Regions from separate parts of the Lysinibacillus sp. FSL K6-0102 genome, predicted to be linked through region 2. Evidence: riboswitches for the same ligand, from Rfam matches in the RefSeq annotation. Region 2 holds a riboswitch; each other region holds the start of a gene.

Region 1 (7,608 bases), 630 kb from region 2:
ATACGCTCTCTACTTAAACGAATACGTTCCAAACTCTCTGTAGCAAGCGCAACTGTTGCTTGCCCCTTCACGATTTCCTCTATTTGTTGTCTTGATAATGTATTGCCATCAAGCTCGATGATTGACTTCACATGACATCCCCCTATTCCCTATATGGCTATGTAAATAAATTATCTTCATTCATATTTTCGTAATATGAAAACATCAGTCTCAAACTTTTTAAGCGTTTTCATAACAAAAGTTGGCTTCTGCTGATGATCAATTACTCTATTTACATTGTACTAACTACCTTTTTCAGAATATAGAGAATTTTAATAGAGAAAACAAGACTTTTTTCAGATTACTATGTTATTTTTATTAATATAACCGTACTTTTATATGAAACTAGAATATTTTAAGAAGGGCTGATGGTATGAAGCTGTTATTAATTGATCGCGATCCAACCGACCTAGCAGGAATAAAGTGGTTTTTACATACATATTTCCCTGGAGATGTTTTTATTGAAATGTGTACAAGTATTTCAGAGGTGTCTCATAGCATTAAACAATTTGAACCTGATGCCATACTGTTAAATATCGATATATTCCCTAATAATCGCTTAGCAGTTCTTTATCGCGATATACAAAAGCTTTCTGGTGCCATTTTAGCAATGACAACTGAGCCATTATTTAAAAATGCTTTGAAGGCAATTGATTTACAAGTTGCTCATCTTTTTGTGAAGCCTATTGATTTAGAGTTACTAAAGAAAAAACTCACAACCATTTCTCTTCGCACACCACAGATTACAGAAGATGCTCAAGAGACTACAAACGATTCCTTTTATAATCAATTATTTTTAGATAATAAATCAAGTTCAATTGAGACAACATTACATTTCACAATGATTGAACCCGAGCATACTGAAACCTTCAATAAGCTTTACAATTGGCTTCAACAAACACCGATTCACTTTCATATGAAAACCTACCCTCTATCTAATAGAATCGTATGTCTTTTTCAAACAAATGATATAAGGATTGTGGAAAAAGATGTACGTACACTTATGAAGGAATGGCGTTTGATTAGTAATAGTTCTTTAAATATCGGCATATATGATGGAACACCTACAACCATTAAAACTATGTATACATTAACAAAGCGTGCACTACATCAAAGTTTTTATGAGGGCTTTGGCCATATTTTTTATGCGAGCAAACAATATGAAACTCAGCCCTTTGATCCCTTACTGACACCAGAAGAGCAACAATTACTAATAAGTAGTTTGGAAGATGGAAACCTAGAGGCCGTTAAAACATTTTTATATCGGCTTTCTAATGAAGGCATATATTATGAGCAAGACGATTTACGCATTCATTTGACGAGTGTCTTAGCACAAATTAGACGCTTTATGCTGAAATATAAATTACATGAAAAAGCGGTTATCGAACAACACTACCGTCAGCTATTTCATTTAATCATTGAGCATCCTATATTTTATACGATACTCAATGGGATTATTTCTTTCACGCAGACATTAATTGAGTTAGCAAGGGAAGCTCGAATAGAGAAACGAGCTGATTATGTTGAACTAGCTATAGAAATAATTGATCAACAATTTAAAGATAGCGCACTGTCTCTTCCCTTTGTCGCTCATAAGCTTGGAATAAGCCCCAATTATTTAAGTACAATTTTCTCAAGAAAACAAGGCTTGCCATTTAAGCGCTATTTACAGCAAGTAAGAATTCATCATGCCACAAAAATGCTGCGAGAAACAGATTTTGCTATTAGCGAAATCGCTCATTTAAACGGTTTTGATGACCCAAATTATTTCATAAAATTATTTAAGCAACAAATTGGTATTACGCCTAACCGATATAGAAAAAATTAAAAGATTAATTTTCAATTAGTTGATTTTATTTTCAATAAAGATTTTATCATGATGTCATTATCTTGATCTTAATATGACAATTATCTATAAAATTGAGATTAAATAAAATAAATTTAAGTTAAAAACTATGTATAAACCCTATGTCTAGCGCATATATTTATAGTTTATACTTAAATATAAAAATTCTTTAACGATAATTATTATAATGTACTAGCAATTCTATTTTATATTTGTTATAGTTATAGACGAAGAGTTTGACTCACATTTTTTTCAGGAGGTAAACTAATATGACAAACGCAAATGATCGTAGCCGTCGCTTTACAACAGCAGGTGGTGCTCCAGTAGTAAGTAACCATGACTCTATGTCAGCAGGTCCACGTGGCCCTCTTTTACTTCAGGATGTATGGTTAGTTGAAAAACTAGCAAATTTCAACCGTGAAGTGATTCCAGAACGTCGTATGCACGCAAAGGGCTCAGGTGCATTTGGTACTTTTACTGTAACGCATGATATTTCACAATATACTAAAGCGAAAATCTTCTCAGAGATCGGCAAGAAAACTGAAATGTTCGCACGTTTCTCTACAGTAGCGGGTGAGCGTGGTGCAGCAGATGCAGAGCGAGATATTCGTGGCTTCGCCCTTAAATTCTATACAGAAGATGGAAACTGGGATTTAGTAGGGAACAATACACCTGTATTCTTCTTCCGTGACCCGTTACACTTTACAGATTTAAACCATGTGGTAAAACGGGACCCACGTACAAATATGAAAAATGCCAACTCTAACTGGGATTTCTGGACTTCATTACCTGAAGCACTTCACCAAGTGACAATTGTTATGTCTGACCGTGGTATTCCAGCTGGTTACCGTAATATGCACGGATTTGGTTCTCATACGTATAGCTTTATCAATGCTAATAATGAACGTGTTTGGGTTAAATTCCACTTCCGTACAGAGCAAGGCATTAAGAACTTAACTGGTGCCGAGGCTAATGAGATTATTGGTCAAGACCGCGAATCTTCACAACGTGATTTATATGAAGCAATTGAAAAAGGCGATTTCCCTAAATGGAAAATGTACATTCAGGTAATGACAGAGGAACAAGCTCGTGAGCTACCATACAACCCATTTGATTTAACAAAGGTATGGTATAAAAAAGACTTCCCATTAATTCCTGTAGGTGAATTCGAGTTAAACAAAAATCCAGACAACTACTTTGCAGAAGTTGAACAAGCTGCATTCGCACCATCTAACATTGTTCCTGGCATCAGCTTCTCACCAGATAAAATGTTACAAGGTCGTATCTTTGCATATGCGGATGCCCAACGCTATCGTCTTGGTGTAAACCACTATATGCTTCCTGTCAACGCACCAAAATGTCCATTCCGTACTTTCCACCGAGATGGAGCAATGCGCTTTGATGGCAATCTTGGTTCGACATTAAGCTATGAACCAAATAGCTATGGTGAGTGGGAGCATAATTTAGACCATAAAGAGCCTGAATTACGTATTGATGGTCATGCAGGTATTCATGATTTCCGTGAAGACGATAATAATTACTTTGAACAACCAGGTAAACTATTCCGTCTATTGACTTCGGAAGAGCAGCAACGCTTATTTGAAAATACCGCGAACGATATGGCTTCTGTTGAAGAATTCATCAAACGCCGTCACATCCTTCACTGCTATCTAGCTGACCCAGCATATGGTGAAGGTGTCGCTAAAGCGATGGGTCTTTCCTTAGAAGGTATGGACCTTACAAATCCATATGTAAAACAACCAACAAACGTTTAATATTCCACTTTATTATTGATATCCAAATCCAACTTTCACTCCATGTGAATCCACTATTCACATGGAGTTTTTTGATTAAGAAAAGGCCTATGTCTATTTTTTTGACATAAGCCTTTTCTTTCATTATTGGTAAATTTGACTGCCTGCTTTTTTAAACTCCTCAGCCTTTTCTTTCATACCTTGATGGATCGCTTCAGTCGTATTCAAATCCTTATCTTTCGCATAATTACGAATATCCTGTGAAATTCTCATGCTACAGAATTTAGGCCCACACATAGAACAAAAGTGTGCTGTTTTTGCTCCCTCTGCTGGCAGTGTCTCATCATGATATTCCACTGCACGCTCGGGATCTAGTGACAGATTGAATTGATCACGCCAACGGAACTCAAAGCGCGCTTTAGACAGTGCATCGTCTCGTTGTTGTGCACCTGGATGACCTTTTGCTAAATCAGCAGCATGTGCAGCAATTTTATAAGTGATAACGCCCACACGAACGTCCTCGCGATTCGGTAAACCAAGATGCTCTTTCGGTGTCACATAACAAAGCATCGCTGTACCAAACCAGCCAATCATGGCTGCCCCAATGGCTGATGTAATGTGGTCATAACCTGGAGCAATATCTGTTGTGAGTGGTCCTAATGTATAGAAGGGCGCTTCCTTACAAACCTCTAATTGCTTGTCCATGTTTTCTTTAATCAGATGCATTGGTACATGACCTGGTCCCTCAACCATTACCTGAACATCATGCTGCCAAGCAATCTGTGTTAGCTCGCCTAGTGTTTCAAGCTCTGCAAATTGTGCCTCATCATTGGCATCTGCAATTGAGCCTGGGCGTAAACCATCACCTAAGGAAAAAGCAACATCATAGGCTTTCATAATTTCACAGATTTCCTCAAAGTGTGTATACAGGAAATTCTCTTGATGATGATATAAACACCACTGTGCCATGATAGAGCCACCTCGAGATACAATACCTGTCACACGATTTGCTGTTAGTGGTACATAGCGTAAAAGGACACCTGCATGAATGGTGAAGTAATCCACACCCTGCTCAGCTTGTTCTATGAGAGTATCACGATAAACCTCCCACGTTAAATCCTCTGCTACACCATTTACCTTTTCTAAAGCCTGATAAATTGGCACTGTTCCCACTGGCACTGCAGCATTTCGAATAATCCATTCTCTAGTTGTATGAATATGTTTACCAGTCGATAAATCCATAATATTATCTGCGCCCCATCGAGTTGCCCAGGTCATTTTCTCAACTTCTTCTGCAATGGAAGAAGATACAGCAGAATTCCCGATATTCGCATTGATCTTTACATGAAAATTACGCCCAATAATCATTGGCTCTGCCTCAGGGTGATTAATATTAGAAGGCATTATAGCACGCCCAGCTGCAATTTCTGAACGTACAAATTCAGGATCCATATTTTCACGAATCGCTACAAACTCCATTTCAGGCGTTATAATTCCCTTTCGTGCATAGTGAAGCTGTGTCACATTTTTACCTTTTTTAGCACGCAAAGGCTTTCTCGCCAACTCCGGGAAGACATTTTCTTGAATACGCGGGTCATCAACATGACGAAAGCCATTATCCTCCGGTTTAATGGAGCGTCCCTCATATGCTTCTACATCCCCTCGCTCTTGAATCCATGCATTTCGTAAGGCAGGTAAACCTTTCGTAATATCTACTTGGTAGGCTGGATCTGTATAGGGCCCACTTGTATCATATACTCGAATAGGAGCATTTTCTTCATTTCCAAAACTGCCTGTTGTCGGACTTAATGCAATTTCTCGCATAGGTACTAGAATATCTGGGCGTGATCCTTCCACATATACTTTTTTGCTTCCTTCAAAGCTGGACATAATGGTAATATTCTTTTCACTAATTGCTGACATGAGCTACTTCTCTCCCTTAAATTTATTTTGATATAAGGACCGATTCTAGCTCACCCCAACAATCCAAAAAATAAAGGCCGAATCCAAAATAATTATTTGGATCCGGCCACGAATGTAAAGGTCTATTGATTGCATACTCTGCAATAGCTTCTTAACTTTCCCACGCTGGTATGAGCCAGATCAGGTCCAAAGGGTCAAGAAACTTCGTAGCGTTTCCCTCTCAGCCTGACTCATCAGACTCCCCTAGTTAATACTATTTAGTTTGATGCTAGTGTAGCAGATAATACTAAGAGATGGAAGTTATTTTTTATCTTGCTAGGTAAATAATACTTCTGCAAAATAGATCACAATGGTTACAGTTATACAGCTTACAATGGTTGAAAATAAAACAGCTTGCGCGGCTGTTGCTGATTCTACATCATATTCCAATGCTAGACTAGAACTATTGCGGGATGTTGGAAAGGCACTAGCTATAAACAGTGATTGTGCGACGACTCCATCTAATCCCAATATATAAATAATGGCCAATGCAACAGATGGTCCAATAATTAGTCGCGTAAAACAGCTGATAAAGACGGTTTTATTAAACATTGATTTCATCTCTAGTTGTGATAATTGCGCACCTAAAGTAATTAGAGCCACAGCAATAAATCCATCTGCCACATGTTCTACTGGTATTTTGATAAACTGTGGAATACCGATATCAAAATAATTCATAGCGACACCTATAATCAGCGCATGAATAATAGGCATTTTAAAGAAATCCTTGATGATTGTCATACCTGACTTTGTAGAAGAAATTAAATTGTATAAACCATATGTATACGTAGTCATATTTTGAAAGATTACGAGCATGACCTGAATGGCTACTCCAATAGGTTGCGTGGCAAATATCATTTGAGCCACTGGAATACCGTAATTACCCGAGTTAATGAGCACAACACTATTTTTAAAGACAGCTGCCTCTGTTCTAGCTAAACCTAACCCTTTTGCCATAAAGTGACTGAGTATCATTTGACTACCGATAAAGAGTACAATAAATAATCCGACCTCTCCCAGTACAGTTAATTCCACATGTGTTTCATATAAATTTACAAAAACAGCTGCTGGCATAAAGCAATATGTAATAAGCTGAGACAATGCTTTTAAATTAAAGCGAAATTTCTTTTGTAGTATAGCGCCTATTACAAGTAACACTAAAATAGGTACAACAATTTGAAAGAAAATCATTCCGAGATACATCATATCAATGTCCCCCTTCCAGTGTTAATAGTAGTGTTGAATTCCTTCTAGGTCAATTTCTCCGGCTTTCACCATAAAGAAGACTGCCTCTATATTGAAGGCAGCCTTTCTTTTTAAGCAAGCTTAAATCGGTTTACAACTTCTTGTAGCTCGTTTGAAATATCGTTCATATTTTGAATAGACTCTGCTACCTTTTGTAATTCTACTTGTTGATCCATTGCAGAAGCACTTACTTGTTCCGCAGAGGCTGCTGTTTGCTCTGAAATAGCCGAAATACTTTGGATAGCCATGATTGCCTGATTTTTATGCTCTAACATGCTAGATAGTTTATTCATTAATTCACTAATAGAATTTGCAATTGAACCCGACAAGTCACTGCTATCTTTAAATGCTAGTTGCGTGCTTTGTACGGACTCATTTTGAGATTGCATTAAATCTGCATTAGATGCAATCACAGCAACCGTCTGCTGAGAATTTTCAAGAATACTTTCTACTGTACTCTTAATAATTTCTGTTTCATTCTTAGATTGTTCTGCTAGCTTTCTAACTTCCTCTGCAACTACAGCAAATCCTTTACCATGTTCACCAGCACGTGCAGCCTCAATACTTGCATTTAAAGCTAGCAGATTAGTCTGCTCGGTAATGCTTTGAATCGAAGCAATAATCTGATTAATATTGGCAATATTAGAAGCTAATGATTCCATTTGCTGCTGGATACGCCCATTCATTTCATTTGTCTCCATATTACGTTCTCTTAAACTTTCAACCTCATGCAATCCTTTTTCCGTTGTTACACCTGTTTTA
Region 2 (7,608 bases):
TAAAATGTATTATTTCATCATGCATAGGTGCGTGGATAAAAACTTTTGTGGAAAACCATTCTAAATATAGAACCAGTACTATAATCTTAACTATTAGCCAAGCAATAATTCTTTATGATAGACTGTACTATATTTGATTACAAAAAGGGGGTTCATTCGATGACCCAGCAGAAGTCCAATAAGGCGGCTTTGTATATTTTAATGTTTAATATGTTTATCGCAATGGGGAGTATTGGCATTATTATTCCTGTCATGCCAGAGTATTTAAAAATATTTGGTGCAGCAGGACAAGTTCTAGGTATGCTAATCGCAACGTTCGCCTTAGCTCAATTCGTATTTTCTCCTATTGCTGGGAATCTTTCAGATCAGTACGGACGAAAAAATTTAATTATTTTCGGTCTTATCGTAACAGGTCTTGCACAAATCGGATTTGGCCTTGCTACAGATGTATGGATGCTCTTTTTAGCACGATTTTTAGGTGGTCTAGGTTCCGCATTTGTTGCACCTCCTATTATGGCTTTTGTCGCTGACGTCACAACCTATGAAGAACGTGGGAAAGGTATGGGGATGTTGGGTGCCGCTATGTCTCTTGGCTTTATGATTGGACCTGGTATTGGTGGCTTTTTAGCAAAGGTAAGCTTACATTTCCCATTTTTCACAGCTGGAGCTGCAGCCATTGTAGCATCTATTTTATCTTACTTTTTATTACCTTCTACCAAACCAAACACTGCTCAACAGAAACAAAAGCAAGACAATCTGGCGAAGCAAATGGCTCGTTCCATACATATGCCTTATTTTGTTATGCTCATAATTATGCTGGTGTTCTCGTTTGGAATTGCAAATTTCCAAACGACATTGTCATTATTTGTGACAGAAAAGTTTAATTACACACCTGTAGATATAGCGATTATATTAGTTGTTGGTGGTGCTTTTGGAGTAGTAGTACAAATGTTTATTATTACACCACTGTTCAATCGTTATGGTGAAATGAAAGTAGTACTAGTAAATTTATTTATTGCATCCGTTGCTATTTTCTTAATATTATTTGTTTCTGGCTTTGCCCTTATTTTAGTTGTAGCAACAATTTTCTCTACAGCAACGACATTAATTCGTCCAGCTGTTAATACACTCATCTCAAAGCTTGCAGAGAAAGAGCAGGGATTTGCTGCGGGCTTGAATAATGCCTATATGAGCCTCGGAAATATGATTGGACCCGCTTTGGCAGGTTTATTATTTGACTGGAATATGAATAGTCCATATATTTTCGGTTCTATCATATTATTAGCCTGTTTCTTCCTAGCGCTCATCTGGACAGTGAAAAAAGCACCTCATTTAATGCATCCCGATACAAAATAGTCTGAAAAATCATTGACTATTTTTAGCAGTATGTTACATTATTGTTGATTCACAAAATTGAATGATTTTAACCACTAGGGGAGTCTTTAAAAGGCTGAGACGTATATGGTAATATACGGACCCTTTGAACCTGATCTAGTTCACACTAGCGGAGGGAAGTGGCGCTACTTGCTGTTGTCACTATACACACACAAGGCCGCTTCCTATTGTTTAAAGGGGGTGGCCTTTTTATTTTTCCTCACGAACTTTACCAAAAGGAGTGAACTTTATGTCAATTCGTAAATTAACAGTCATGGCTTTATTAGTAGCCGTTGCTGTTGCAGGCTCTACTTTCGTATCCATCCCTACAGGAATCGCACGTGCTTACCCCGTTCAGCATGCTATTAATGTGATAGGAGCCATTATACTTGGACCCGTACCAACAGTTATAGTTGCCTTTGTCACTGCCATCATTCGTATCCTTACTGGAACAGGCTCTCTACTAGCTATCCCTGGTAGTATCATCGGCGCGTTCTGTGCTGCCCTTGCCTATAAATATAGCAATAAAATGTGGTTAGCTGGTATCGGAGAAGTTATCGGAACGGGCATTCTGGCTTCACTTATTGCCGTCCCTTATGCAAAATTATTCATGGGAACATCTGTAGCAGCATTCTTCTTCCTACCAGCCTTTTTAACATCAAGTACGATCGGTGCTATTTTAGGTGTAATGGTTGCGAGTAGCTTGCGTAAAACAGAGCTAGTAAAGAGGTTTAATTCTTCTCTTTATTGAGAGAGATTGAATTATGAGCATTCATTGAGCTGGGGTAGTCCAATTTGGATCGCTTTTCTTCTCATTTACCCTCTTTACAAAGGGGATAACTCTTTATTTCATGCAATATAAAAAAGCAGTGCAAAACTATTCGAGTTTGCACTGCTTCCTCTATTTTAAGATCGTTTTTTCATGCCTTTTAACAACTGTGCTACATTTGTGTCTTCTGCTTCTATAGTTTTTTCCTCAACCAGCGGCTCTTTTTTCTTCGCATTCGTTAGGAAATTCCAACCAAAACGTCTTATCGTAATATCAATAAAGAAAAGAAGCATACTTGCTAAGAGTAGCCATGTGGCAATATTTTGCCGATCTGCTCCTTTTGTCGTAAAGTCACGGAAGACATCTTGTGGTTCCTTTAAAACAGTGCCTCCTGTTCGTTGAGTTAACTCTTCTATCAGTTGGTTATTTACAGGGAGTAGTTCGTATTCAGCACTATAAGGAACACTTAGCCCTGCCTGATAAATGGCCTGCTTTTCATCTGCTATACGGAAGAAAATTAATCCAGGTTCAGCTTGTACTACAGCTCGAACTTGAGATGCGGAAATGGTTTCAAGTTGTGTTTCTAGCTCCTCCCCTGCTTCATTTACCGCTACAATATCTAAAAATGCGGCTTCATTTGTAGGGTCTGTAATCATAAAGGAACCATCTGCTTCCAATCTTACATCATAGGCTACATCATTGTAGCTTGGTAGCATTTGAGAAATAAGTGTTTGCCAAAATGCTCCCCAATTCTGCCATCTTGCCCAATCTCCTGTCCATTTACCCGTTGAATCAGATGTAAAGGCAAATGTTTTACCAAGACCATATTGCCACTGCGCTAACACAGGATCTTCTTTCTCGCTTTTTGCTACAACAGTAGCCCCCTGTTTTGCCGTTGTCCCAATATATGCATTCATTTGTGGGACACCATTAGCAAACAGTGAGTTCCATCCTGCTGCATTATAAATTGCCGGATAGAATGGATTGTCCTCAATATAGGTGCGGGAAATCATAGCTGTTTCTCGAGATAAAATAGAAGGAATGGTTTGCTCATCTATCACATCATAGAAACGTCCACTGCCCATGTCACTAAGCGCTTCTAATAAGTTCGCATCGGCATCTTGTCCAATCGCTACTGTCGATAAGGTTATACCCTCTTCTTTCCCTTCACCAATTAAATCCTCATAGTTCCCTGCCTGTGACTGCCCATCTGTTAAGAGGATAATATGCTTACGTTGGAGCTTTAAATCAGCAAGGTTCTCGTAGGCTTTAGCTAATGAACTATAGATTTCTGTTCCCCCACCAGGTGTTACTGATAAAATAGTATCCACAGCCTCTTCTTTACTGTTAAGAGGCCCTGTCTCTATAATCTCCCAAGGACGATCATCAAAGGCGATGAATCCTAATGTATCCTCGTCTCGCAACATCTCAACAGAACGTGCCGCTGCTTCCTTAGCAAGCTCAAGCTTCGAGCCTTGCATACTGCCAGAACGGTCAAGTACAATCACTAATCCTAAGGAAGGTAATTGCTCTTTGCCCTTAATTTCCATTTCCACTGGCAATAAGGTTTCAATCGGTGTTTTAAAATAGCCGCCTAGACCAAAACTATTTTCTCCACCCACCATTGTAAAACCAACTCCAAAGTTTTTGACTGCTTGCTCAATAACACTCATTTTTGCTTCACCCACTAAATGACCTGGTACATTGTCGAAGATGATAGCATTATATTGCAAATAGCTGGATAGTTCATTTGGTAAACTTTTAGGTGCTACAACATCATAGGCAATGGATTGACTACCAAGTGCTGCTGCGATGGGTGAAGCTGTTTCATAACCATTAACGATTAATAAATGTGGTTCACTTTGAACCATTGTGACACTAGTTAACTTATTGTTTTCAAAAATGGCATCCTGACCAACTTGAACAACGGCTTCATATTTTACAAGTCCTTCAGCTGTTGCTGCATGTTTATAGGTAAACACATTCGTGCCTTCAGTCAGCTCAACTGCCTCTCGATGAATAAGCTCATCATTTTCATATAGTAATAGCTCGCCTTGGCCTGCTGATGTTGCCTGTATGTCTGTCACTAATTGTTGTTGCTCTCCAACGTAAGCAACTTGAGGGGATACAAAGCTTTTTAGTGATACATCATTGACAACTGGTTGACTAAAAGGCTTAATATCCACACTAATATTAGAGCCTTTCAACTTCGTAGCAAATTCTAAAGCATCACCCTTTGTCTCATTACCATCTGTTAATAGCACAAGACGAGTTGCTTTTTTAGGATCTATAATCCCTGAAGCAAGCTGTAGACTTTGTTCTATATTTGTTTGATCGGTAGCTTTAATTTCAGTTAGTTTCGGTACTTCCTTTAATGTTTTAGATAAAATGGCTTCTGTTTGTAAAGTAGAGGAAAATGAATAAATGCCCGCAAGCTGCGGTTCTTTTTTTGATTGGAGGCTCTCCTGTATAAACTGAACCATCTCATCTTCCGTACCATTCATAGAAGCAGAACGGTCTACTAAATAAACAATTTGTTCTTCTTTGATTGGTAATAATAGATATGGACCTGCGAGTGCAAAAACTAAACAGCCTGCTGCCACTATGCGAATAGTAAGTACAACAATATGACTTCTTTTAAGTCGCTGCCGCTCATGAAAGTATGTCCATCCAAAATACAAGAATAATGGAAGGAGTAACAACAATACTAACGGCATATCAATTCGTAAATCCACGACGTCGTTGCACCTCCCACTCTGAAACAAGCAATAGTAAAATAATTACAATTAGCCAAGGCACGAAAGAGGTCATCGACACTTCTTCCTTTCCATTGTCTGAAATATCACCTAATGTAAAACTTGTTCCTTGTTCAATGACACGTTCTTGTGCTTGCAATTGCACAATCAATTGTTTTTCCTCATTATTTGAGCGTACCATATAAATTCCTGGCTGTTTGGGCGCAGTTAGCATCCCCTTCGTAACAGACGAAAGAAACTCGTCTTCTTGCGAATAAACATTCCAGTCTCCTTGCGCTAAAGCAACTGCACGTTGTTCATTGGGTGAAAAAATCCCAAGTGACCCAACTGATTCTGTTAGCTGCTGCTCTGTACTCCATAGAAATAGTGGGAATGATGGATGTAAAGGCCAATCTGTATCAGCAATATCGGCTAAAACAACGATATCTCCTTTTGGGGAGCGTTGGATGAACGGCTCTTCTCCAACAGAAGCAATCGTTTCATAGTCCGCAAAACCAGGATAAACAGCACTAACATAAACATCCTTTAGTTCACTAAAGGCAAATAATGCATCACTGCTAGTGCTTACCGTCCCATTCGCATCTACTTTTTCTGCATCATCACGACCAAATAATACGAGGGGATTGTCCATCTTTTCCAATAACGCTGATTGGTTTGTGATTATGGTAGCATCTTGATTGTCAGCGACTTGCAAGGAAGGGACGATTTTTACGCCACTACTAACTGTTTGAAAACCTTTTTGTATCAGTTGATGCAAGCCTTGATCAACAATAATTTTTGACGTAGTCGTTTGTAGTAAAACTGTTTGTTGATTGTCTATGTCATAATCATCTTTTGCATCAATAATAGCTGTCATGGATTTTGCTAAAGGCAAATCTTTAAATGTTTTCGTAATGGCTTCATTTGGAGGCACAACGACACTTTCTGCTACCAGCTCCTCACCCTCTGCATTATTCAATGCGAGCGTTACCTTTTGCTCGGTATTTGTATCATTATGGAGTTGTACAAGTGCCAGCGTAGCTTGCCCATCTGTCGTAGCAGCAAAGCGGGTGATAGCGATATTTGTTAAGTCTTTTGTAGCACCTCTTACTAGCCATTTCACAGAATCCTTGTCCATCGGTAATTGCTTTTTATCAAGTGTATCTGTAAAAACATAGATAGAAGTCGGTGTGTCGCCCACAAATGCCTGTGCTACATCCAGCGCCTTATTCATTTCAGCAGTTTCATAGGTTACTTGTAAATCTTGAATAGCTTTTTTTATTTCACTCGTGTTTGTTTCTTGCTGTAAAACAGCTTTTGGTGCAGCACCAGTTGTAATTAATGTGACAGGTCGACCATTCAATTCATTCATCAAGTTCAGCATTTCCTGTTTATGAGCGTCAAAGGTTGATTGCTCTTTACCTGCCAGCATTGTGGCTGAAGTATCTACAATAAATATGGTTTGTGCACCAACAATGGTTGATTTTTTTATATAAGGATTCATCAATGCCAAAACAAGTAGCAGTAAAGCAAGAAGCTGTAAATATAGTAGGGCATTTTTTTGTAAATGCTTTAAATAAGGCGATACTCGCGTTTCCTGCATAATCTCCGACCAAAAAAGCGTCGAAGAAACTGTTTGATCTGTATATTTTTTTCGAAAGAAATAATAAAGTAGGACAATGACCGGGATGATGGCCGTCCAGCTAAATATAATTTGACTAAAGCCCAATACGGCTCACCTCACCTAATCCAATGTGCTTTTAATAATTGCTGGAAAATCGCATGTTGCAATCCATCTTCCACTTTCAATTGTAATTTTCGAACACCAAAGCGACGGCAAATGGCTTCAAATTCTTCTTCATGTAGTATGCGTCTTGCATGGTAGGACTCTAATACTTTAGAGGACATCGTCACATTCACATCATTACCTGTTTCACGATCAAGGAGACGTACATCACCCGAATAATTTGGTGACAGTTCTTCTTGCGTTACAATTTGCAAAATGCGAACATCTCCAGCATAGCGTGGTATCCTTTTTAATAGCTGTTCCCATTCCTCAATTGGCTCTAATCCATCTGTAACAATGAATAATACGGTACTATCTTTAGGTAAAGCTTTAAGTGCATCCTTGGCAAAACGATTAGAGTAATTAGCTTCCTCTATATCTGTTACTAGCTGTAAAAAAGATCGGCGATACATGGTACCCTTCCGTCGAAATGGTGGCTTCACTTCATCTTGGACAAAAGAAAAGGATAGACGATCATCTCGACCTAATACCATCAGACCGAGGGAGGCCACAATTTGACGAGCAAATAACCACTTAGCATGTTGCCCCATTGATTTGGTAGCATCTAGTAGAATATGTACACGCATCTCTTGCTCATCTAAAAACCTTTTAATAAAGTATTTATCTGTACGAGCAAAGACGTTCCAATCCACTTGGCGTACATCATCTCCTAAATGGTATTCTCGAAAATCCGAGAAATCAAGGGATGCCCCGAAGCGTTGAGAACGGTGCGAGCCCTTATGTTGCCCGCGTAGTTTGGAGGCCGTCGCTACTTGAAAGCGACTGATTTTCGCTAACCAGTCTTCGGGCAATAAGTATTTTGCTGTCACTTGCTAATACCTTGCTGAACTTTTTCTAAAATAACATCAATCACATCGTCTGCTGTTTTTCCTGAAGCCTCCCCTTCATAATTCAACAGCATGCGATGACGTAAAACAGGCTTA
Region 3 (7,608 bases), 1.8 Mb from region 2:
TCATTTATTTATCTGAATTTTCTAAAACCCTTTATATTCTTGGCTTTGCGCCATTTTTTCTCTCTTAAGAGTATTTTCTGAAAAATTTTTTTTACATAATTTTTCTGAAATGTATTGCAATTTTGTGAACTGTTACATAAAATGAAAATGTGAATTCACTAAACTAGCAAAATCAAGTCTTGAGGTAGAAAAAATATACACAAAATGGGGAATGTTAATGGCGAACAATCAAGCAAAAAAAGGTATCGTGATTGACTATGATTCAATTGCAAATCAAGAATCATTTAAGTCTCTTGTACGAAGAAAGAACTCTTTTCTTTGGTCAATGACTGCCATATTTTTATCGGCATACATGTTGTTACCAATTCTGACATCGTACACGACAATTCTACACCAAAAGGCATTTGGGGAAATTACTTGGGTGTGGATCTATGCAGCAGGTCTTTTCATCATGACATGGGGGTTATGTCATTTATATGTAGCAAAGGCAAACAGCTTCGATAGAGAAGCAAAAGCGATTATCGCTGAATACGAGAACGGAGGTGGCCGCCGATGAGTAACGGAATGAGTCTTACAGCCATATTCTTCTTCGTAGCCATTGTTGGTTTAACATTAGTTATTACATGGTGGGCATCTAAACGTACATCTTCAGCAAGTGATTTCTATACTGCTGGTGGTGGCTTAACAGGCTGGCAAAATGGACTAGCTATCGCTGGTGACTACTTATCAGCAGCATCCTTCTTGGGTATCGCTGGTGCTGTAGCATTATTTGGATTTGATGGATTCTTCTTCTCTATTGGTTATTTAGTAGCTTACTTAGTGGTATTATATATCGTTGCTGAGCCATTACGTAACCTTGGGAAATTTACATTAGCTGACATGATTACAGCGCGTTTTGATAACGCCAAAGTCCGTGGAACAGCTGCTTTAAGCACTATTACAATTGTTTTATTCTACATGATTGCACAACTAGTTGGTGCAGGAGCACTTATTCAATTACTTTTAGGAATCGACTATTGGATCGCCGTATTAATCGTAGGATTCATGATGACAACTTACGTACTATTCGGTGGTATGACAGCAACATCTTGGGTACAAATTATTAAAGCTTGTCTTTTAATGTTGGGTACAGTTATTATTTCGTTCTTAGTATTAAAAGAGTTCGGCTTCAGTATCTCTACAATGTTTAAAGAAATGACAACGGTTACTGACAGTGGAGCTGCTTATTTAAACCCTGGTCTTAAATATACAAATGGACTTGATACAATCTCTATGTTAATTGCGTTAGTATTAGGTACTGCGGGTCTTCCACATATCTTAATGCGTTTCTTCACAGTAAAAGACGCGAAAACAGCTCGTTCATCTGTTATTTGGGCTACTTGGATCGTAGGTATCTTCTACGTTCTAACAATTTTCTTAGGCTTCGGTGCAGCAGCATTCGTTGGGAAAGAAGATATTATCGCAGCAAACGCTGCTGGTAACATGGCTGCCCCACTTCTTGCAGAAGCACTTGGTGGCGACATTCTATTCTCATTCGTTTGTGCAGTAGCATTCGCAACAATTTTAGCGGTAGTAGCAGGTCTTGTACTTTCTGGTGCATCTGCCCTATCTCATGATATTTATGGACAAATTATCAAAAAGGGTAAAATTACAGAAAAAGAGCAAGTTCTTGCAGCTCGTATCGGTTCGATTACAATCGCTGTTATTTCTATCCTATTAGCACTTGGTGCACAAACATTAAACGTTGCATTCTTAGTATCTTTAGCATTCTGTATCGCAGGATCTGCTAACCTTCCAGTTATCATCTACACAATTTATTGGAAACGCTTTAATACAGCGGGTGCTGTTACTGCGATGTTAACAGGTTTAATCTCTGCGTTAGTATTAGTTGCTATGTCTCCAAACGTTTGGAATCCAGTTGAAGGTAAGGCAATTTTCGTTGGTGATCCTTTAATTATGTTAACGAACCCAGCCTTAATCTCTGTACCACTTGGTTTCCTTGGTGGTTTCATCGGCACATTACTTTCTAAAGAAACAGATGATGCGAAGTATCGTGAAGTTGACGTTAAAGCAAACACAGGTATTTCTGTACAGGACGTATCTCACTAATACACTCGACAGCCTCGTAAGTATCTTACTTACGAGGTTTTACTTTTTCTTCCCTATTCGCTACTATAGAATTAAAAATGAATTGGAGGCGATGCTCATGTCACAATCTAAAGCTAAAAAGAAACGGATGCACATTAAACGCACAGTTGGTAAAGATGTTGAAAAAAAACGACAATCTATCTCTTTTAGTACACATGAACGTCTAACGAAAACAAAAAACGAAAAATTGGAGCATGATTATACGAAATATAAAAAGCAGTATAAGGACGAATAACTCGTACCCTATACTGCTTTTTCTTATTAAAGCCGATAAAATGTTTTCGTGTTTTGCGTAATAATTTTGGCCACTTCCTGTGTTGATAGCCCTTTGATGGAGGCAATCACCTCAATCGTTGAGTGCATCATCCAGGGAGATGTACGCTTCTTCGTAAACGGTCCCTCAAACGGCCAAGGACCATCCGTTTCTACCATCATTAGTTCAATGGGATAAGCATGAATTAGCTGTTGAATTTCCTCTTCGTACAAGCAATCTGGCGTAATAGAAATAAAATAACCACGCTCTATCATGCGCTTCACAATAGCTTCATCCCCTTTAAACCAATGAAAATGGGCTTTGTGAAGCTGATGCTTTTCCAGCAAATCACACACAATATGGGCGTCCTCATATACTGCGTGTAACACAATTGGCTTGTCCAGCTCCTTTGCCAATACAACAAAACGCTCTAATAGCGCCACATAGGGACGTTCATCAATCGCTTGCTCTTGTTTTAAATAATAAGGTAGACCCACCTCACCAATAGCAACCATATCATCCTGATGCGAATGAATCCAATCAAATAAAGCTGTCTCATCATTTGGACTTAGTAAAGGCTGTTCAGGATGAAAGCCAAAAGCAGCCTTTACTTGCTGATAGCTATTCGATAAACGCAACGTTCTTTCACAAGAGGAAAGTTGCATACTAACTGCGATTACAGCTTTCACTTCTTCTAATAAGGAAGGAATTTCCTCATCGGTATACTGATCCAAATGAATATGCGCATCAATCAACATACATATCACCCTTTTCCTCCTGTAAATACATAAATAATTGTTGCTTTAACGCTGTGAATGCTGCAGAATGTCGAATTTCCTCTTTCCGAGGTCTCTCAAACGGCACGATGATTTCCTTTTTAACGGTAGCTGGACGTTTGGTTAAAACAAGTATGCGATCTGCTAAAAAGAGAGCTTCCTCAATACTATGTGTAACAAATAGAATGGATTTGCGGTACTCCTCCCAGATAGATAAAAGCCATGCTTGCATTTCCAGTCGAGTAAATTCATCCAACGCAGAAAATGGTTCGTCTAAGCATAAAATCGGCTTATCACTGACCATTGCTCGAATAAAGGACACACGCTGCTGCATGCCTCCAGACAGTTCGTTCGGGTAGGCATGGATAAAAGAGGCAAGACCAACCTTTTCTAACCATTCCTTGGCACGTTCAACATTTGATTTATGTTGTAATTCCTCTACAAGCGTGACATTTTCTACTATTGTACGCCAGGGTAATAGACATGGCTGCTGTGGCATATAGCCAATCGTTCCTTTTTTTTGTTGGATATCCTCTCCATTCAATAAAATGGCTCCTTGATCAATTGGTGAAACACCACCAATTAATTGAAAAAGTGTACTTTTACCACTGCCTGAAGGACCCACGATGGCCACAAACTCTCCATCCTTGACGTCAAAAGAAAGTTGATCAAGGACTTTGAGCGCATCGAAGGATTTAGCGATGTTTTGAATGCTGAGCATGATAGCCTCTTCCCTTCACCATGAATTTTTCAATTAAACGAATACCACTAAACAATAGTAAGCTCAAGAGAACAATCGCAAAAATTGCCACAAATACGCGATCCGTACGGAAGGAGGACTGGGCTAGGGTCATGTAAACACCAATACCCTTTTTTGCACCAAGCCACTCCGCAATCACAGCCCCCATCACACTATATGTAGCCGCAATTTTAATGCCTGAAAAAATAGCAGGATAGGCATAAGGCCATTCCAGCTTCCAAAAGGTTTGTGCCCTTGTAGCACCAACCATGGCAAAATAATGCTTTAATTCTGGAGCTGTTTGTCTAAATCCATCCATCGCTGCAATGACAATCGGGAAAAAGCACACAAGACAGATAATGATAAGCTTCGGTAATAAGCCAAAGCCAAACCAAATAATAAGGAGCGGTGCCAAGACTAGAATAGGAACATTCTGCGACATAATAAGAATTGGATAAAACAGTTCTCGAATAAATGTAAATCGATGCAACACTATTGCCACCGTTAGCCCACAAGCGATGCCAATGGCCAAACCTAGTAGAGCTAATTGTACTGTAGCGAATGCATGTGGTAGAAAGGTTTGATACGACTGGATGGCTTCTGACAAAATACTACTTGGTGTGGGAACTAACCAATGAGGAACTTCAGCAAACCGCACGATTAGTTCCCATATGAACAAGAGGAAGGCAATAAAAATTATCGTCCTTCCCTTCTGTAATGCACGTTTCATTACTGATATTTCTCCGTTAATGTATCCATCGTAATACCCGTTGGCTGATATAAAATTTTCACTTGTGTAATGACATTAATGGCACCAAGTTCAATCATTTTCTCATTCATTTTTTCAATGATTTGGAGCAATGTTGAAAGCTCACCCTCCATCGTTGTTTCCAATGGATGTACCTCATATTTCACCCCAGAAGCATCGATCACCGCAATTGCTGCATCGACATATGGTATAACATCTTCATATTTCTCTGTCTTCGGAATGATTTGTACACTGATTAATGAATTTGCCATCTTATTTGGCCTCCTTTTTAGGTAAGAAATCATTAGTAAAGGCTTTTTTCGCATCAAATTCGCCCTCTAGTACTTGATTGCTTGACATCCATTTCGCGTAATTTTCCCACACAGAAAGCTTTTGCTCTCCCCATTGCTTGGCATCATCCTGATATTTATCAGCCAGCCATTCCTGACTTTTATGCACTAACGCTTTATCTAAATCAGGGGCCGCTTCGATTAAAATATCAGCCGCTTCACTTGGGTTTTCAATTGCGTATTCATAGCCCTTCGATGCAGCTGCCACAAAGGCTTTGACTACATTCGGGTTGTCCTGTATCATTTTTTCATTTGTAGCTAAAACTGGCGTATAATAATCCAATTGATCACTATAATCTGTAAGATATAGCATATTAATCTTTTCCCCACGCAGCTCAGCCTCAATCCCAGTCCATGCATAATAAATCCAAGCAAAATCTATATCTTTTTCCATCATTGTGAAGAAATCTAAATCCCCTGCATTGACGATATCTAGCTTATTAATATCTGCCTTTTCTTTTTGCATGAGTGATTGTAAAACGGCTTGCTCTAATGGCGCGCCCCAACCACCATAGGTTTTACCTTCAAAATCCTTTGGCGATGTAATGCTCTTTGAAGCAATAGAAGCAAAGCCAGATGTATTATGCTGTATAATTGCTGCGATGGAGACCAGCGGCACATCCTGGACTCGTGCCTGTGTTATGCCTTCCTGATAGCTCACGCCAAAATCCGCCTTTCCAGAAGCAACAAGCTGATCTGCGCCCGCCTCACCAGGCATAATAATATCAACATCTAAACCCTGTTCCTCAAAATAACCGAGTTTTTTGGCAACATATAGTCCTGTATGATTTGTATTCGGCGTCCAATCCAGTACCACAGACACCTTTTTCAGCTTGTCTGCAGCCTGCTTGTCATCCTTGTCACTACAGCCTACTAATGTCAATAGTGCTGCCAATAAAATAAAAAACCATTTTTTCATGCGAAAGCCTCCCAGTTTGTAATATGAAAGTGTTCATGAATGAATGTTGTCACCAGAAGAAAGCGTATACAATGTTGGCAAGCTGTTGCTTGAAAACATAAAAAAACGCCTAGGATTCCTCCCAGACGTATTGCAATCAATCTTCAAAACTTTGCTTTTTGAATAGATGTTCCCTACGCTGGTACGAGCCAAATCAGGTTCAAAGGGTCAGCGTCTATCGGACACAATCTCAGCTAGCAATTACTAGCCCCCCTACATTCTTTCGCTATGAACTTTTCGATGATTATTATACCCATAGTTTCACTTAAATGACAAGGTGCTATTTTGGAATAGAGCTTAAAGCCCAGTACTCCTTAGAGACTGGGCATGCATTTAGCTTGGTTTCTGTTCTTTTTTGGCTGTTACAACATGAGAAATTGCTCCATCTGTTGCAATATCCACTTTAAATGAACCATTGGAATGGCGATCCGCACGAGACAATGCTTGTACGTCAATCATCTCTTGAACACCTTTTTCAGTTTCAATCACAACCTGCTCCTCGTCTGTTGCTTGAACAACTGCCACAATTCGGTGAGGGTTTGCTTTTAACTCTGTTAATACTTTTAGTCCACGTTTTGCACGACTTGCTACTTCAACTTCAGCGACATTCATTTTTTTCACGGCCCCACGCTGTGTCACAATCACTACATATTGGGTAACATCAGGCTGTAATACATTGACTCCAACTAAGGCTTCTCCATCTTTTAGTGTGATCCCTTTCACACCACCTGTTTTCACACCTGTCACAGGTAGTTCCTCCATTGGGAAACGAATCGCATAGGCTGTATCCGTTGTGAGCATCAGCTCCACGTCATCAGTCACAAATGATGCATAGATCATCGCATCACCAGCCTTGACATTCATCGTTTTAATTGGCTTTGAATAACGCGTTACCGCATAGTCTGCGAGTGGTGAGCGCTTAATTTGGCCATCTTTTGTGGCTGTGAAAACATACGTATTTGGCTGGTCAAAGGTTTCGAAACCATAAACCGCAATAATCGATTCATCTTCCCCTGTTGGTACAATACTTGAAATATGCTGGCCGAGATCCTTCCAGCGTATATCAGGCAGCTCATGAACAGGCTGATAAATATAATTGCCTCGATTTGTGAAAAGCAGTAGATGGTGCTGTGTATTTAAATTTGCTTCATACAATAAATAATCCGAATCCTTCATGGCAAAATCTTGCCCGTTTGAAGCGGCATGAGAACGTATGGATGTACGTTTAATATAACCATCCTTCGTTACTGTCACGACAACCTCTTCACTTGGCACAAGGACATCCAATGTAATTTTGATTTCTTCAATTTCTTGCTCAATCTTCGAGCGACGAGGCTCTGTAAAGCGTTTCTTAATATCTAGTAACTCTTGTTTAATAACACGCACTAGCTTAGCTTCACTTTGTAGAATCCCCTCTAGCTTTGCAATTAGCTTATTTAACTCGTCCTGTTCCTGACGAAGCTCTGTAATATCCGTATTCGTTAAACGATATAATTGCAGGCTTACAATGGCCTCTGCCTGTACCTCTGTAAAATCAAACTTTGCTTGTAAATTAAGCTTCGCATCCTTCTTATCATTTGAAGAACGAATCGTCGCAATGACTTCATCTAAAATGGAAAGGGCTTTAATTAATCCA
Region 4 (7,608 bases), 2.7 Mb from region 2:
ATAGCAAAATAATTCAAATAACATTTTGAGCTGTCTAAAAAGTATAGCGATTACTTTTTAGACAGCTTTCTATTTATGCTTAGATTAGGATGTGATTCAGTATGAAATTGTCCATCAAAGAAATGAATGAACATTTCGCAAGTGAAATTTTACAATGGCAATATGTAGCACCTTACGATTTTTACAATAATGAATTATCGGGTGAAAATGTACAAGAAATGCTTGATAATCCTTACTTTGCGATCTTTAATAATCATAGTGAACTAATTGGCTATTATTGTACAGGTAAAGCAGCCCAAGTGCCAAAAGGGCAAGGTTTTGGGGCGTATGAAGAACACTGTATAGATATTGGAATTGGGTTGAAGCCAAATCTAACGGGTCAAGGATTAGGAACGGCATTTTTTTCGTTTATTGTTCAAACAGTTCAAGAAGAATATCAGCTGCCATTACGTTTAACAGTTGCACTATTTAATAAGAGAGCAATCCATCTTTATGAAAAATTTGGTTTTGTTAAAGCAATTGAATTTAGTACACCAACAGAGTTTGTCACGATGGTGAAAAAAATGTAGGATATCAATTAAAATTTAAATAATTGTTAAAGTTAGTGGTCAATCGCCAAAGATTGCGTTATGATAAATACCGTTAAATCAACGTTTTGAAAGTGTGTGAAAAGTTATGGTTAATACAATTTATTTGGATAATAGTGCAACAACTAAGCCTTTAAAAGAGGTTATGCAGGCTTTTATGGTTGTAAATGAGCAGTATTATGCTAACCCTGCTTCCATCCATGCTATGGGTGTTGAAGCAAATGATTTATTAATACGTGCGCGTGAGCAAGTAGCAGATATTTTGCAGACAGAGGCAAAAAATGTGCTATTTACTTCAGGTGGTACAGAATCAAATAATGCAGCTATTTTTGGCATAGCACGTAGTAATACGCATATAGGAAAGCATATTTTAACGACTGAAATTGAACATCCATCAGTGCTAGAAACAATGAAACAACTTGAAAAAGAGGGCTATGATGTTGAATATCTTCGTGTCGATCGAAGAGGTGTGATTTCTCTAGATGAGCTTCGTACTAAAATACGAAAAGAAACAATTTTAGTTAGCATCATGCATGTGAATAATGAAATGGGTGCAATTCAGCCTATTAAGGAAGCAGCAAAAATGATTCATGAAATGAGTCGTGCTGCCTTTCATGTTGATGCTGTGCAAAGCTTTGGGAAATTAGCAATATCCTTTAAAGAAGAAGGACCTGACATAATTTCTATCTCTGGTCATAAAATTCATGGCTTTAAAGGCTCAGGAGTGTTAGCATTCCGTAAACCCATAAGATGGCAGCCCTTTGCTCTTGGTGGAGGTCAGGAATTTGGTATGCGTAGTGGTACTGTAGCAGTTCCGCAAGCTGTTGCTTTAGCGAAAGCGGCTCGACTTGCTGTTGAAACAATAAACGAACGCTCAAATAAATACCGTCAATGGCACGATGAAATCCGAACTCAGCTAGAAAGTTATGGCGAAGCAGTCCATGTTTTATCAACGCCACAGGGAGCTGCGCATATTGTGTCATTTAGTGTTCGTGATTTAAAAGGGGAAGTCATTATTAATGCTATGCAAAAACGTGGTGTCATTGTGTCGACATCAAGTGCATGTTCTTCCAAGCAAACGAAAACAAGTCATGTCGTCGAGGCGCTTCACCTTGATGAGCATTATAAAAAAGGCGTGATTCGCCTTAGCTTTGGCGCACATAACACAATAGAAGATATAGAAAACTTTAAACAAGTACTAGCAGAAGTAATGTTGGAACTCAAAGGAGAAAAAAAGTAAATGATTTGGAAAGAAATTTTAATTAGATATGGTGAACTTTCTACAAAAGGTCGCAACAAAATGGATTTTATCCGCCGTTTACGTGAAAATATTCGTCATGCCTTTGCAGATTTAGGACAACTGCATATTCGCACAGAACGTGACCGTATGTTTATTGCCATAGAAGACGAAGCACAAATGCAAATGCTAATTACAGGTTTACCTAAAATTTTTGGTATTCAATCATTTAGCCCTGTCGCTGCATGCGAAAAAGATATGGACAGTATGAAAAAGCTCGCTATCACTATTATGGAGACATTTAAAGATGAGCCACATACATTTAAAGTAGAGGTAAAACGTACTGATAAAACATTTCCTTTAGAATCTCATGCCATCCAACGTGAGATCGGTGGCTATGTTTTACCACAATTTCAAAATTTATCTGTTAAAGTGAAGCAGCCTGATATTGAGCTACGTGTAGAAGTTCGTCATGATGCAACTTATATGATGGCACAAGTCATTCCTGGTGCAGGTGGAATGCCTGTAGGATCAAATGGCAAGTCTTTATTAATGCTATCTGGCGGTATTGATAGCCCTGTCGCAGGTTATTTAATGATGAAGCGTGGTGTGCGATTAGAGGCAATTCACTTCTTTAGTCCACCTTATACAAGCCAAAATTCATTGGAAAAAGTTAAAGTGCTTGCCAATGAATTAACAAAATTTGGTGCTAGTATTCGTTTGCATGTCATTCCTTTTACTGAAATACAAGTTCTTATTAAAGAAAAAGTACCTTCTAATGTATCGATGACGACAACACGCCGAATGATGTTGAAGGTTGCTGATCAGGTGCGTGAGGAAATTGGTGCACTTGCTATTGTAACGGGCGAAAGTCTTGGACAAGTGGCGAGTCAAACGCTTGAAAGTTTAACAGCAATAAACGCAGTAACAAATACACCTATCCTTCGTCCGCTGATTTCAACTGATAAATTAGAGATTATTGATATTGCAGAAAAAATCGGCACATACGAAACATCTATTCAGCCATTTGAAGATTGCTGCACGATTTTTACACCAGCAAGTCCAAAAACAAAACCGAAGCTTGAAAAGGTTGAGCATTATGAAAGCTTCTCTGACTTTGATGAATTGATCGAGCGAGCAGTGAAGAATCGCGAGGTCTATATTTTCCCTAAGAAAGAAGAACAACAAGATAAATTTGCAGATCTACTATAAGGATTCAAAAGCTGTCTCAAAGCCCATTTTGAGACGGCTTTTTTGTATGGATATTGTTATTCCAATAGAGGTACAATTTACCTCTAAATTTTTTGTATTAAAAATCTAATATCGCACATTCTATATTCACAAGGAGGTGAGAAACATGGCTTCAAACAACAACCGTAGTTCAAACCAGCTTGCAGTACCTGGTGTACAACAAGCACTAGATCAAATGAAATACGAAATTGCACAAGAATTTGGTGTTCAATTAGGAGCTGAAGCTTCAGCTCGTGCCAACGGTTCCGTTGGTGGTGAAATCACTAAACGTCTTGTACAAATGGCAGAATCTCAATTAAAAGGTATGCCAAACAACAACCAATAAATGCTGATTAAGCATTTATAAACTTAAAACCAGTGACCGTAAAAGGCACTGGTTTTAGTTTGTTTATTGATCATTTATTTATACGAGATAAGGATCTAAATGTAGCTACTGTATGATCAACATCTTTGCTTTGACAAATAGCTGAAATAACAGCAACACCATCAACCCCCGTTTGAAATACAGAATGTGCATTTGTGAAATTAATTCCACCGATTGCTACAATTGGTAATTCAGGATGTAATGAATGAGCCTCCTGTAAAAAAGATGTACCACATGGTGGTTGTGCATCACTTTTAGAGGATGTTGGAAAGATTGGACCGATACCAACATAATCAGCTTGATGGTTAATAGCTATTTGCAATTCTTCCTCGCAATGGACAGATACACCAAGAATCATGTTCCCGATTCTTTTACGTGCTACACTTACAGGTAAATCATCTTGTCCGATATGAACACCATCAGCTCCTAGTCGTATCGCTAGATCAACATCGTCATTAATGATAAAGGGCACATGATAGTGATGACATAGTTTTTGGCATTGGCGTGCAAATTGTTCATAGGCAAGTCCAGTTAACGCGTGAGGACCTTTTTCACGAAATTGAAACATTGTAATGCCTGCTTGCAAGGCTTTTTCTAGGATATAGATAGGTTGTTCTTGAGGAGGAACATTGCTCGTACCCATAATAAAATAAAGCTCCAAATCCTCACGTTTCATGAATAATCACCTCACAGCCTTCCTTATACTGTTGATAAGCAAAATGATTAGTGGGTCCATGACCATTTCCAATCGATAAATTAAACATAATAGCTAATTGGATATATTTTTTAGCTTCCATAATGGCATTTTCCAGAGCAAATCCTTGTCCAAGAAAAGCAGTAAGTGCTGCGGAAAATGTACATCCAGTACCATGCGTATTTTTTGTTTGGATTCGTGGAGACTGCAAAGAAAAAGAACGTCCATTTTTGCAAAATACATAATCAATGGCATAAAGTGGATCTGCTATATGACCACCTTTAATGATGACACATTGTACACCTAGCTGTAACAAGCTTTGAGCTACTTCTTTCATATCTTCAAAATGATGAATAGATCTCCCAGTAAGTGTCTCTGCCTCGGGTATATTGGGCGTAACAACCGTAGCAAGTGGTAATAAAGTTGAGCGTAAGGCATCGATAGCTTCTTGCTGTAATAGGCTTTCCCCACCTTTTGCAATCATCACCGGATCAACAATCAGTGGAATGTTTAGCTCCCTGATCTGGTGTGCAATTGCTTTGATAATTTCTGAGGAATAAAGCATTCCTGTTTTAATCGCAGCGATTGGAAAATCTTCTACTAAGGCCTCTAATTGTTTTTTTATAAAGGAAACGTCAATAGGGCAAACACCTGTTACACCCAAAGTATTTTGAGCAGTTAGAGCAGTAATAACAGAAGTACCGAACACTTCTAATTCCTGAAATGTTTTTAAATCAGCCTGTATACCCGCGCCTCCACCACTATCTGAGCCAGCGATTGTTGTTACAATATGCATGAAGCTGCACCATCCTTTGATAAGCGATGTATAGCATTGAGTAAGGCTATTTGAAAATCACCAATGTCTGCAGTAAATGCGGATGCCAGTACACCTGCTTTTTTATAGTAAGTAAGTGTTTCTGTTAATTGTTGGTAAGGATTATGGCTTACACTATAGGCTGCGCCACAAATTGCGCTAAGTAAACAACCTGTACCCGTTACTTCCGTCATTTGTGGATGACCACCAGCGATCCATTGGCTATGCTTGCCATCAGTTATAAAATCGCGTTCTCCTGTGACAATAACAATGCATTGATAGCGTTGAGCCAATGATGTGGCTTCTAATTCCGTAGCGATAGTGCCATGACCACTATCTACACCCTTTTGTTGCCAATTTACACCAACTATTGCTGCTAGCTCGCCGAGATTACAGCGAATCACGGCAAAGTGTATGTTTTCAAGTAAGTATCTTACGGTTTCCTTACGATAAGTTGTGGCTCCAACTCCGACAGGATCTAAAATAACAGGAATACCAAGTTTATTGGCTTTTTCACCTGCTAATAACATGGCACTTTTTGTGCGATCATTAAGTGTTCCAATATTAATTAATAATGCTTGAGCAATGGCCACCATCTCCTCTACCTCTTGGTAGTCATCGGCCATTACTGGTGAAGCACCTATCGCTAATAAACCATTTGCTTGAAAATTTGCCACTACATAATTGGTTATACAATGGATAAGTGGTTGCTGTTGACGAATTGTTTGAAAAATCATTGTAGTCCTCCTTTAGGGATGGACGTAAGCATGCAAAAAAGGCTCTTTTTGTGTAAAAATGCACGAAAAGAGCCTTTCATCTGAAAACGATGTTTATTGCTCCCTACGTCAGTATTAACTAACAGGTTCAAAGGGTCAGGTTTTACCTTCTCAACTCTTACGAGTCCCCCTGCAATCTTGCTTTTAGTTGACCAAAATGTACCATACTTTTCATTTGTATTCAATAGCAAGTTTTCCTATAGATAAAATGTGACCGATGCCATATAGGAGGGTATGATAGTTGTCATGACTTTACCGAAATTAAGCACAAACCATTGAAAATGCTGAAAAAAGAGTTTTATAATGTGTCATAACAAAAGGGGGCAATTGCCATGAAAAGACAAGATTTAGTTGCACCAGAATGGTATAACATAGTAGAGGAAATTGAAAAATATGCTCAGGATGCAGCCAAAAATGCTTTAATCATTTATGAAGAAAACCAAGACATCCAATGTATTACATATGCACATTTATTGGAAAAAGCAAATCAAGTAGCACATGTATTCACCAAGCAAGGTTTAAAGAAAGGTGATGTCATTTTAGTGATGGTCCCACGCTCTGTGGAAGCATATATTGTATATATTGCTGCATTGAAAGCGGGTTTAACCATTATTCCAAGTTCTGAAATGTTAAGAACAAAGGATATTGAGTATCGAATTCATCATGCAAATGCTAAAGCAGTTATTGCATTTGAACCCTATATCGAACAGTTTGATCAAGTAGGAAATTTACAAGGCTTACTGCAATTTGTCATAGGAAATGCGCACAAACCTTGGCAGAACATACTTGAAAAAATGCATAATCAACCTACAATCTACATAAATCCTATCCCAACAAAAAGCACAGACAATGCATTTTTAGCCTATACAAGTGGAACAACAGGAAATCCCAAAGCAGCAGTGCATACGCATAGTTGGGGCTATGCACATTTACGAACAACAGCACCACATTGGTTGGGTGTACAAGAAAATGATATTGTTTGGGCAACTGCAGCACCAGGATGGCAAAAATGGATATGGAGTCCGTTTCTAGCTACTTTAGGTAGTGGTGCTACTGCATTTGTCTACAAAGGTAAATTCGATGCAGCTTCTTATCTAGCATTGCTTGAGAAATTCAAAATTAATGTACTATGCTGTACACCAACTGAATATCGTTTTATGGCAGCGCTTGAAAATTTACATGAATATGATCTAAGTGCCATTCGCCAAGCCGTATCAGCTGGTGAGCCATTAAATAGTGAGGTCATTAAAGTATTCTTGGAAACATTCAAATTACAAGTACGAGATGGCTATGGACAAACGGAAAATACATTATTGGTGGGCACAATGGTAGGGATGGAAGCAAGAGTTGGCTCTATGGGGAAACCTACTCCCGGCAACACTGTTGAAATTATTAATGATTTGGGCAAACCCGTTACAATCGGAGAAGTGGGTGATATTGCTGTACATCGTGAAACACCAGCACTCTTTAAAAAATATTTAAATGATCCTGAACGTACAAATTTACAATTTCGTGGGGATTGGTATATTACAGGAGATCGAGCCTATAAAGATGAAGATGGCTACTTTTGGTTTGATGGTCGAGGAGACGATGTCATTATATCCTCAGGCTATACAATTGGCCCTTTTGAAGTAGAGGATGCTTTAATGAAGCATCCAACCGTAAAAGAGGCTGCTGTCATTGCGAGTCCTGATAAAGTCCGTGGGAATATCGTCAAGGCATTTATCGTTCTACACAATGGTGAAAAAGGTGATGCAGCGCTTATTCAAACACTTCAAAGTCATGTAAAATCACTGACTGCCCCTTATAAATATCCACGTGCTATTGAATTTGTAGAGGAGCTACCCAAAACATCTTCCGGGAAAATTAGACGTGTCGAATTACG

The links. A riboswitch is a leader RNA that binds a small molecule or an ion and turns the genes downstream of it on or off. The one in region 2 is predicted to bind thiamine pyrophosphate.
Region 1: it holds a riboswitch for thiamine pyrophosphate, as region 2 does, so the genes downstream of both, thiC (phosphomethylpyrimidine synthase ThiC) here and thiW (energy coupling factor transporter S component ThiW) in region 2, are expected to answer to the same signal.
Region 3: it holds a riboswitch for thiamine pyrophosphate, as region 2 does, so the genes downstream of both, NYE73_RS13415 (ABC transporter substrate-binding protein) here and thiW (energy coupling factor transporter S component ThiW) in region 2, are expected to answer to the same signal.
Region 4: it holds a riboswitch for thiamine pyrophosphate, as region 2 does, so the genes downstream of both, thiM (hydroxyethylthiazole kinase) here and thiW (energy coupling factor transporter S component ThiW) in region 2, are expected to answer to the same signal.

The regions. Positions count from the first base shown of each region.
Region 1 covers NZ_JBBOPH010000001.1:242,909-250,516, reverse strand. Annotated here, with positions in the region: gene hutH (histidine ammonia-lyase) at 1-131, opposite strand, end outside; gene NYE73_RS01190 (response regulator transcription factor) at 413-1,867, shown strand; gene NYE73_RS01185 (catalase) at 2,155-3,660, shown strand; gene thiC (phosphomethylpyrimidine synthase ThiC) at 3,784-5,562, opposite strand; TPP riboswitch at 5,703-5,817, opposite strand; gene NYE73_RS01175 (AEC family transporter) at 5,878-6,807, opposite strand; gene NYE73_RS01170 (methyl-accepting chemotaxis protein) at 6,918-7,608, opposite strand, start outside.
Region 2 covers NZ_JBBOPH010000001.1:870,176-877,783, reverse strand. Annotated here, with positions in the region: gene NYE73_RS04050 (MFS transporter) at 160-1,356, shown strand; TPP riboswitch at 1,423-1,530, shown strand; gene thiW (energy coupling factor transporter S component ThiW) at 1,625-2,125, shown strand; gene NYE73_RS04040 (VWA domain-containing protein) at 2,281-4,878, opposite strand; gene NYE73_RS04035 (vWA domain-containing protein) at 4,862-6,607, opposite strand; gene NYE73_RS04030 (DUF58 domain-containing protein) at 6,619-7,494, opposite strand; gene NYE73_RS04025 (AAA family ATPase) at 7,491-7,608, opposite strand, start outside.
Region 3 covers NZ_JBBOPH010000001.1:2,642,306-2,649,913, forward strand. Annotated here, with positions in the region: gene NYE73_RS13380 (DUF485 domain-containing protein) at 218-556, shown strand; gene NYE73_RS13385 (solute symporter family protein) at 565-2,109, shown strand; gene NYE73_RS13390 (hypothetical protein) at 2,207-2,383, shown strand; gene NYE73_RS13395 (TatD family hydrolase) at 2,410-3,159, opposite strand; gene NYE73_RS13400 (ABC transporter ATP-binding protein) at 3,149-3,898, opposite strand; gene NYE73_RS13405 (ABC transporter permease) at 3,873-4,646, opposite strand; gene NYE73_RS13410 (thiamine-binding protein) at 4,646-4,936, opposite strand; gene NYE73_RS13415 (ABC transporter substrate-binding protein) at 4,938-5,933, opposite strand; TPP riboswitch at 6,087-6,197, opposite strand; gene parC (DNA topoisomerase IV subunit A) at 6,306-7,608, opposite strand, start outside.
Region 4 covers NZ_JBBOPH010000001.1:3,591,950-3,599,557, reverse strand. Annotated here, with positions in the region: gene ezrA (septation ring formation regulator EzrA) at 1-12, shown strand, start outside; gene NYE73_RS18280 (GNAT family N-acetyltransferase) at 102-569, shown strand; gene NYE73_RS18275 (cysteine desulfurase family protein) at 676-1,827, shown strand; gene thiI (tRNA uracil 4-sulfurtransferase ThiI) at 1,828-3,036, shown strand; gene NYE73_RS18265 (alpha/beta-type small acid-soluble spore protein) at 3,182-3,400, shown strand; gene thiE (thiamine phosphate synthase) at 3,471-4,115, opposite strand; gene thiD (bifunctional hydroxymethylpyrimidine kinase/phosphomethylpyrimidine kinase) at 4,105-4,929, opposite strand; gene thiM (hydroxyethylthiazole kinase) at 4,917-5,684, opposite strand; TPP riboswitch at 5,768-5,865, opposite strand; gene mbcS (acyl-CoA synthetase MbcS) at 6,056-7,608, shown strand, end outside.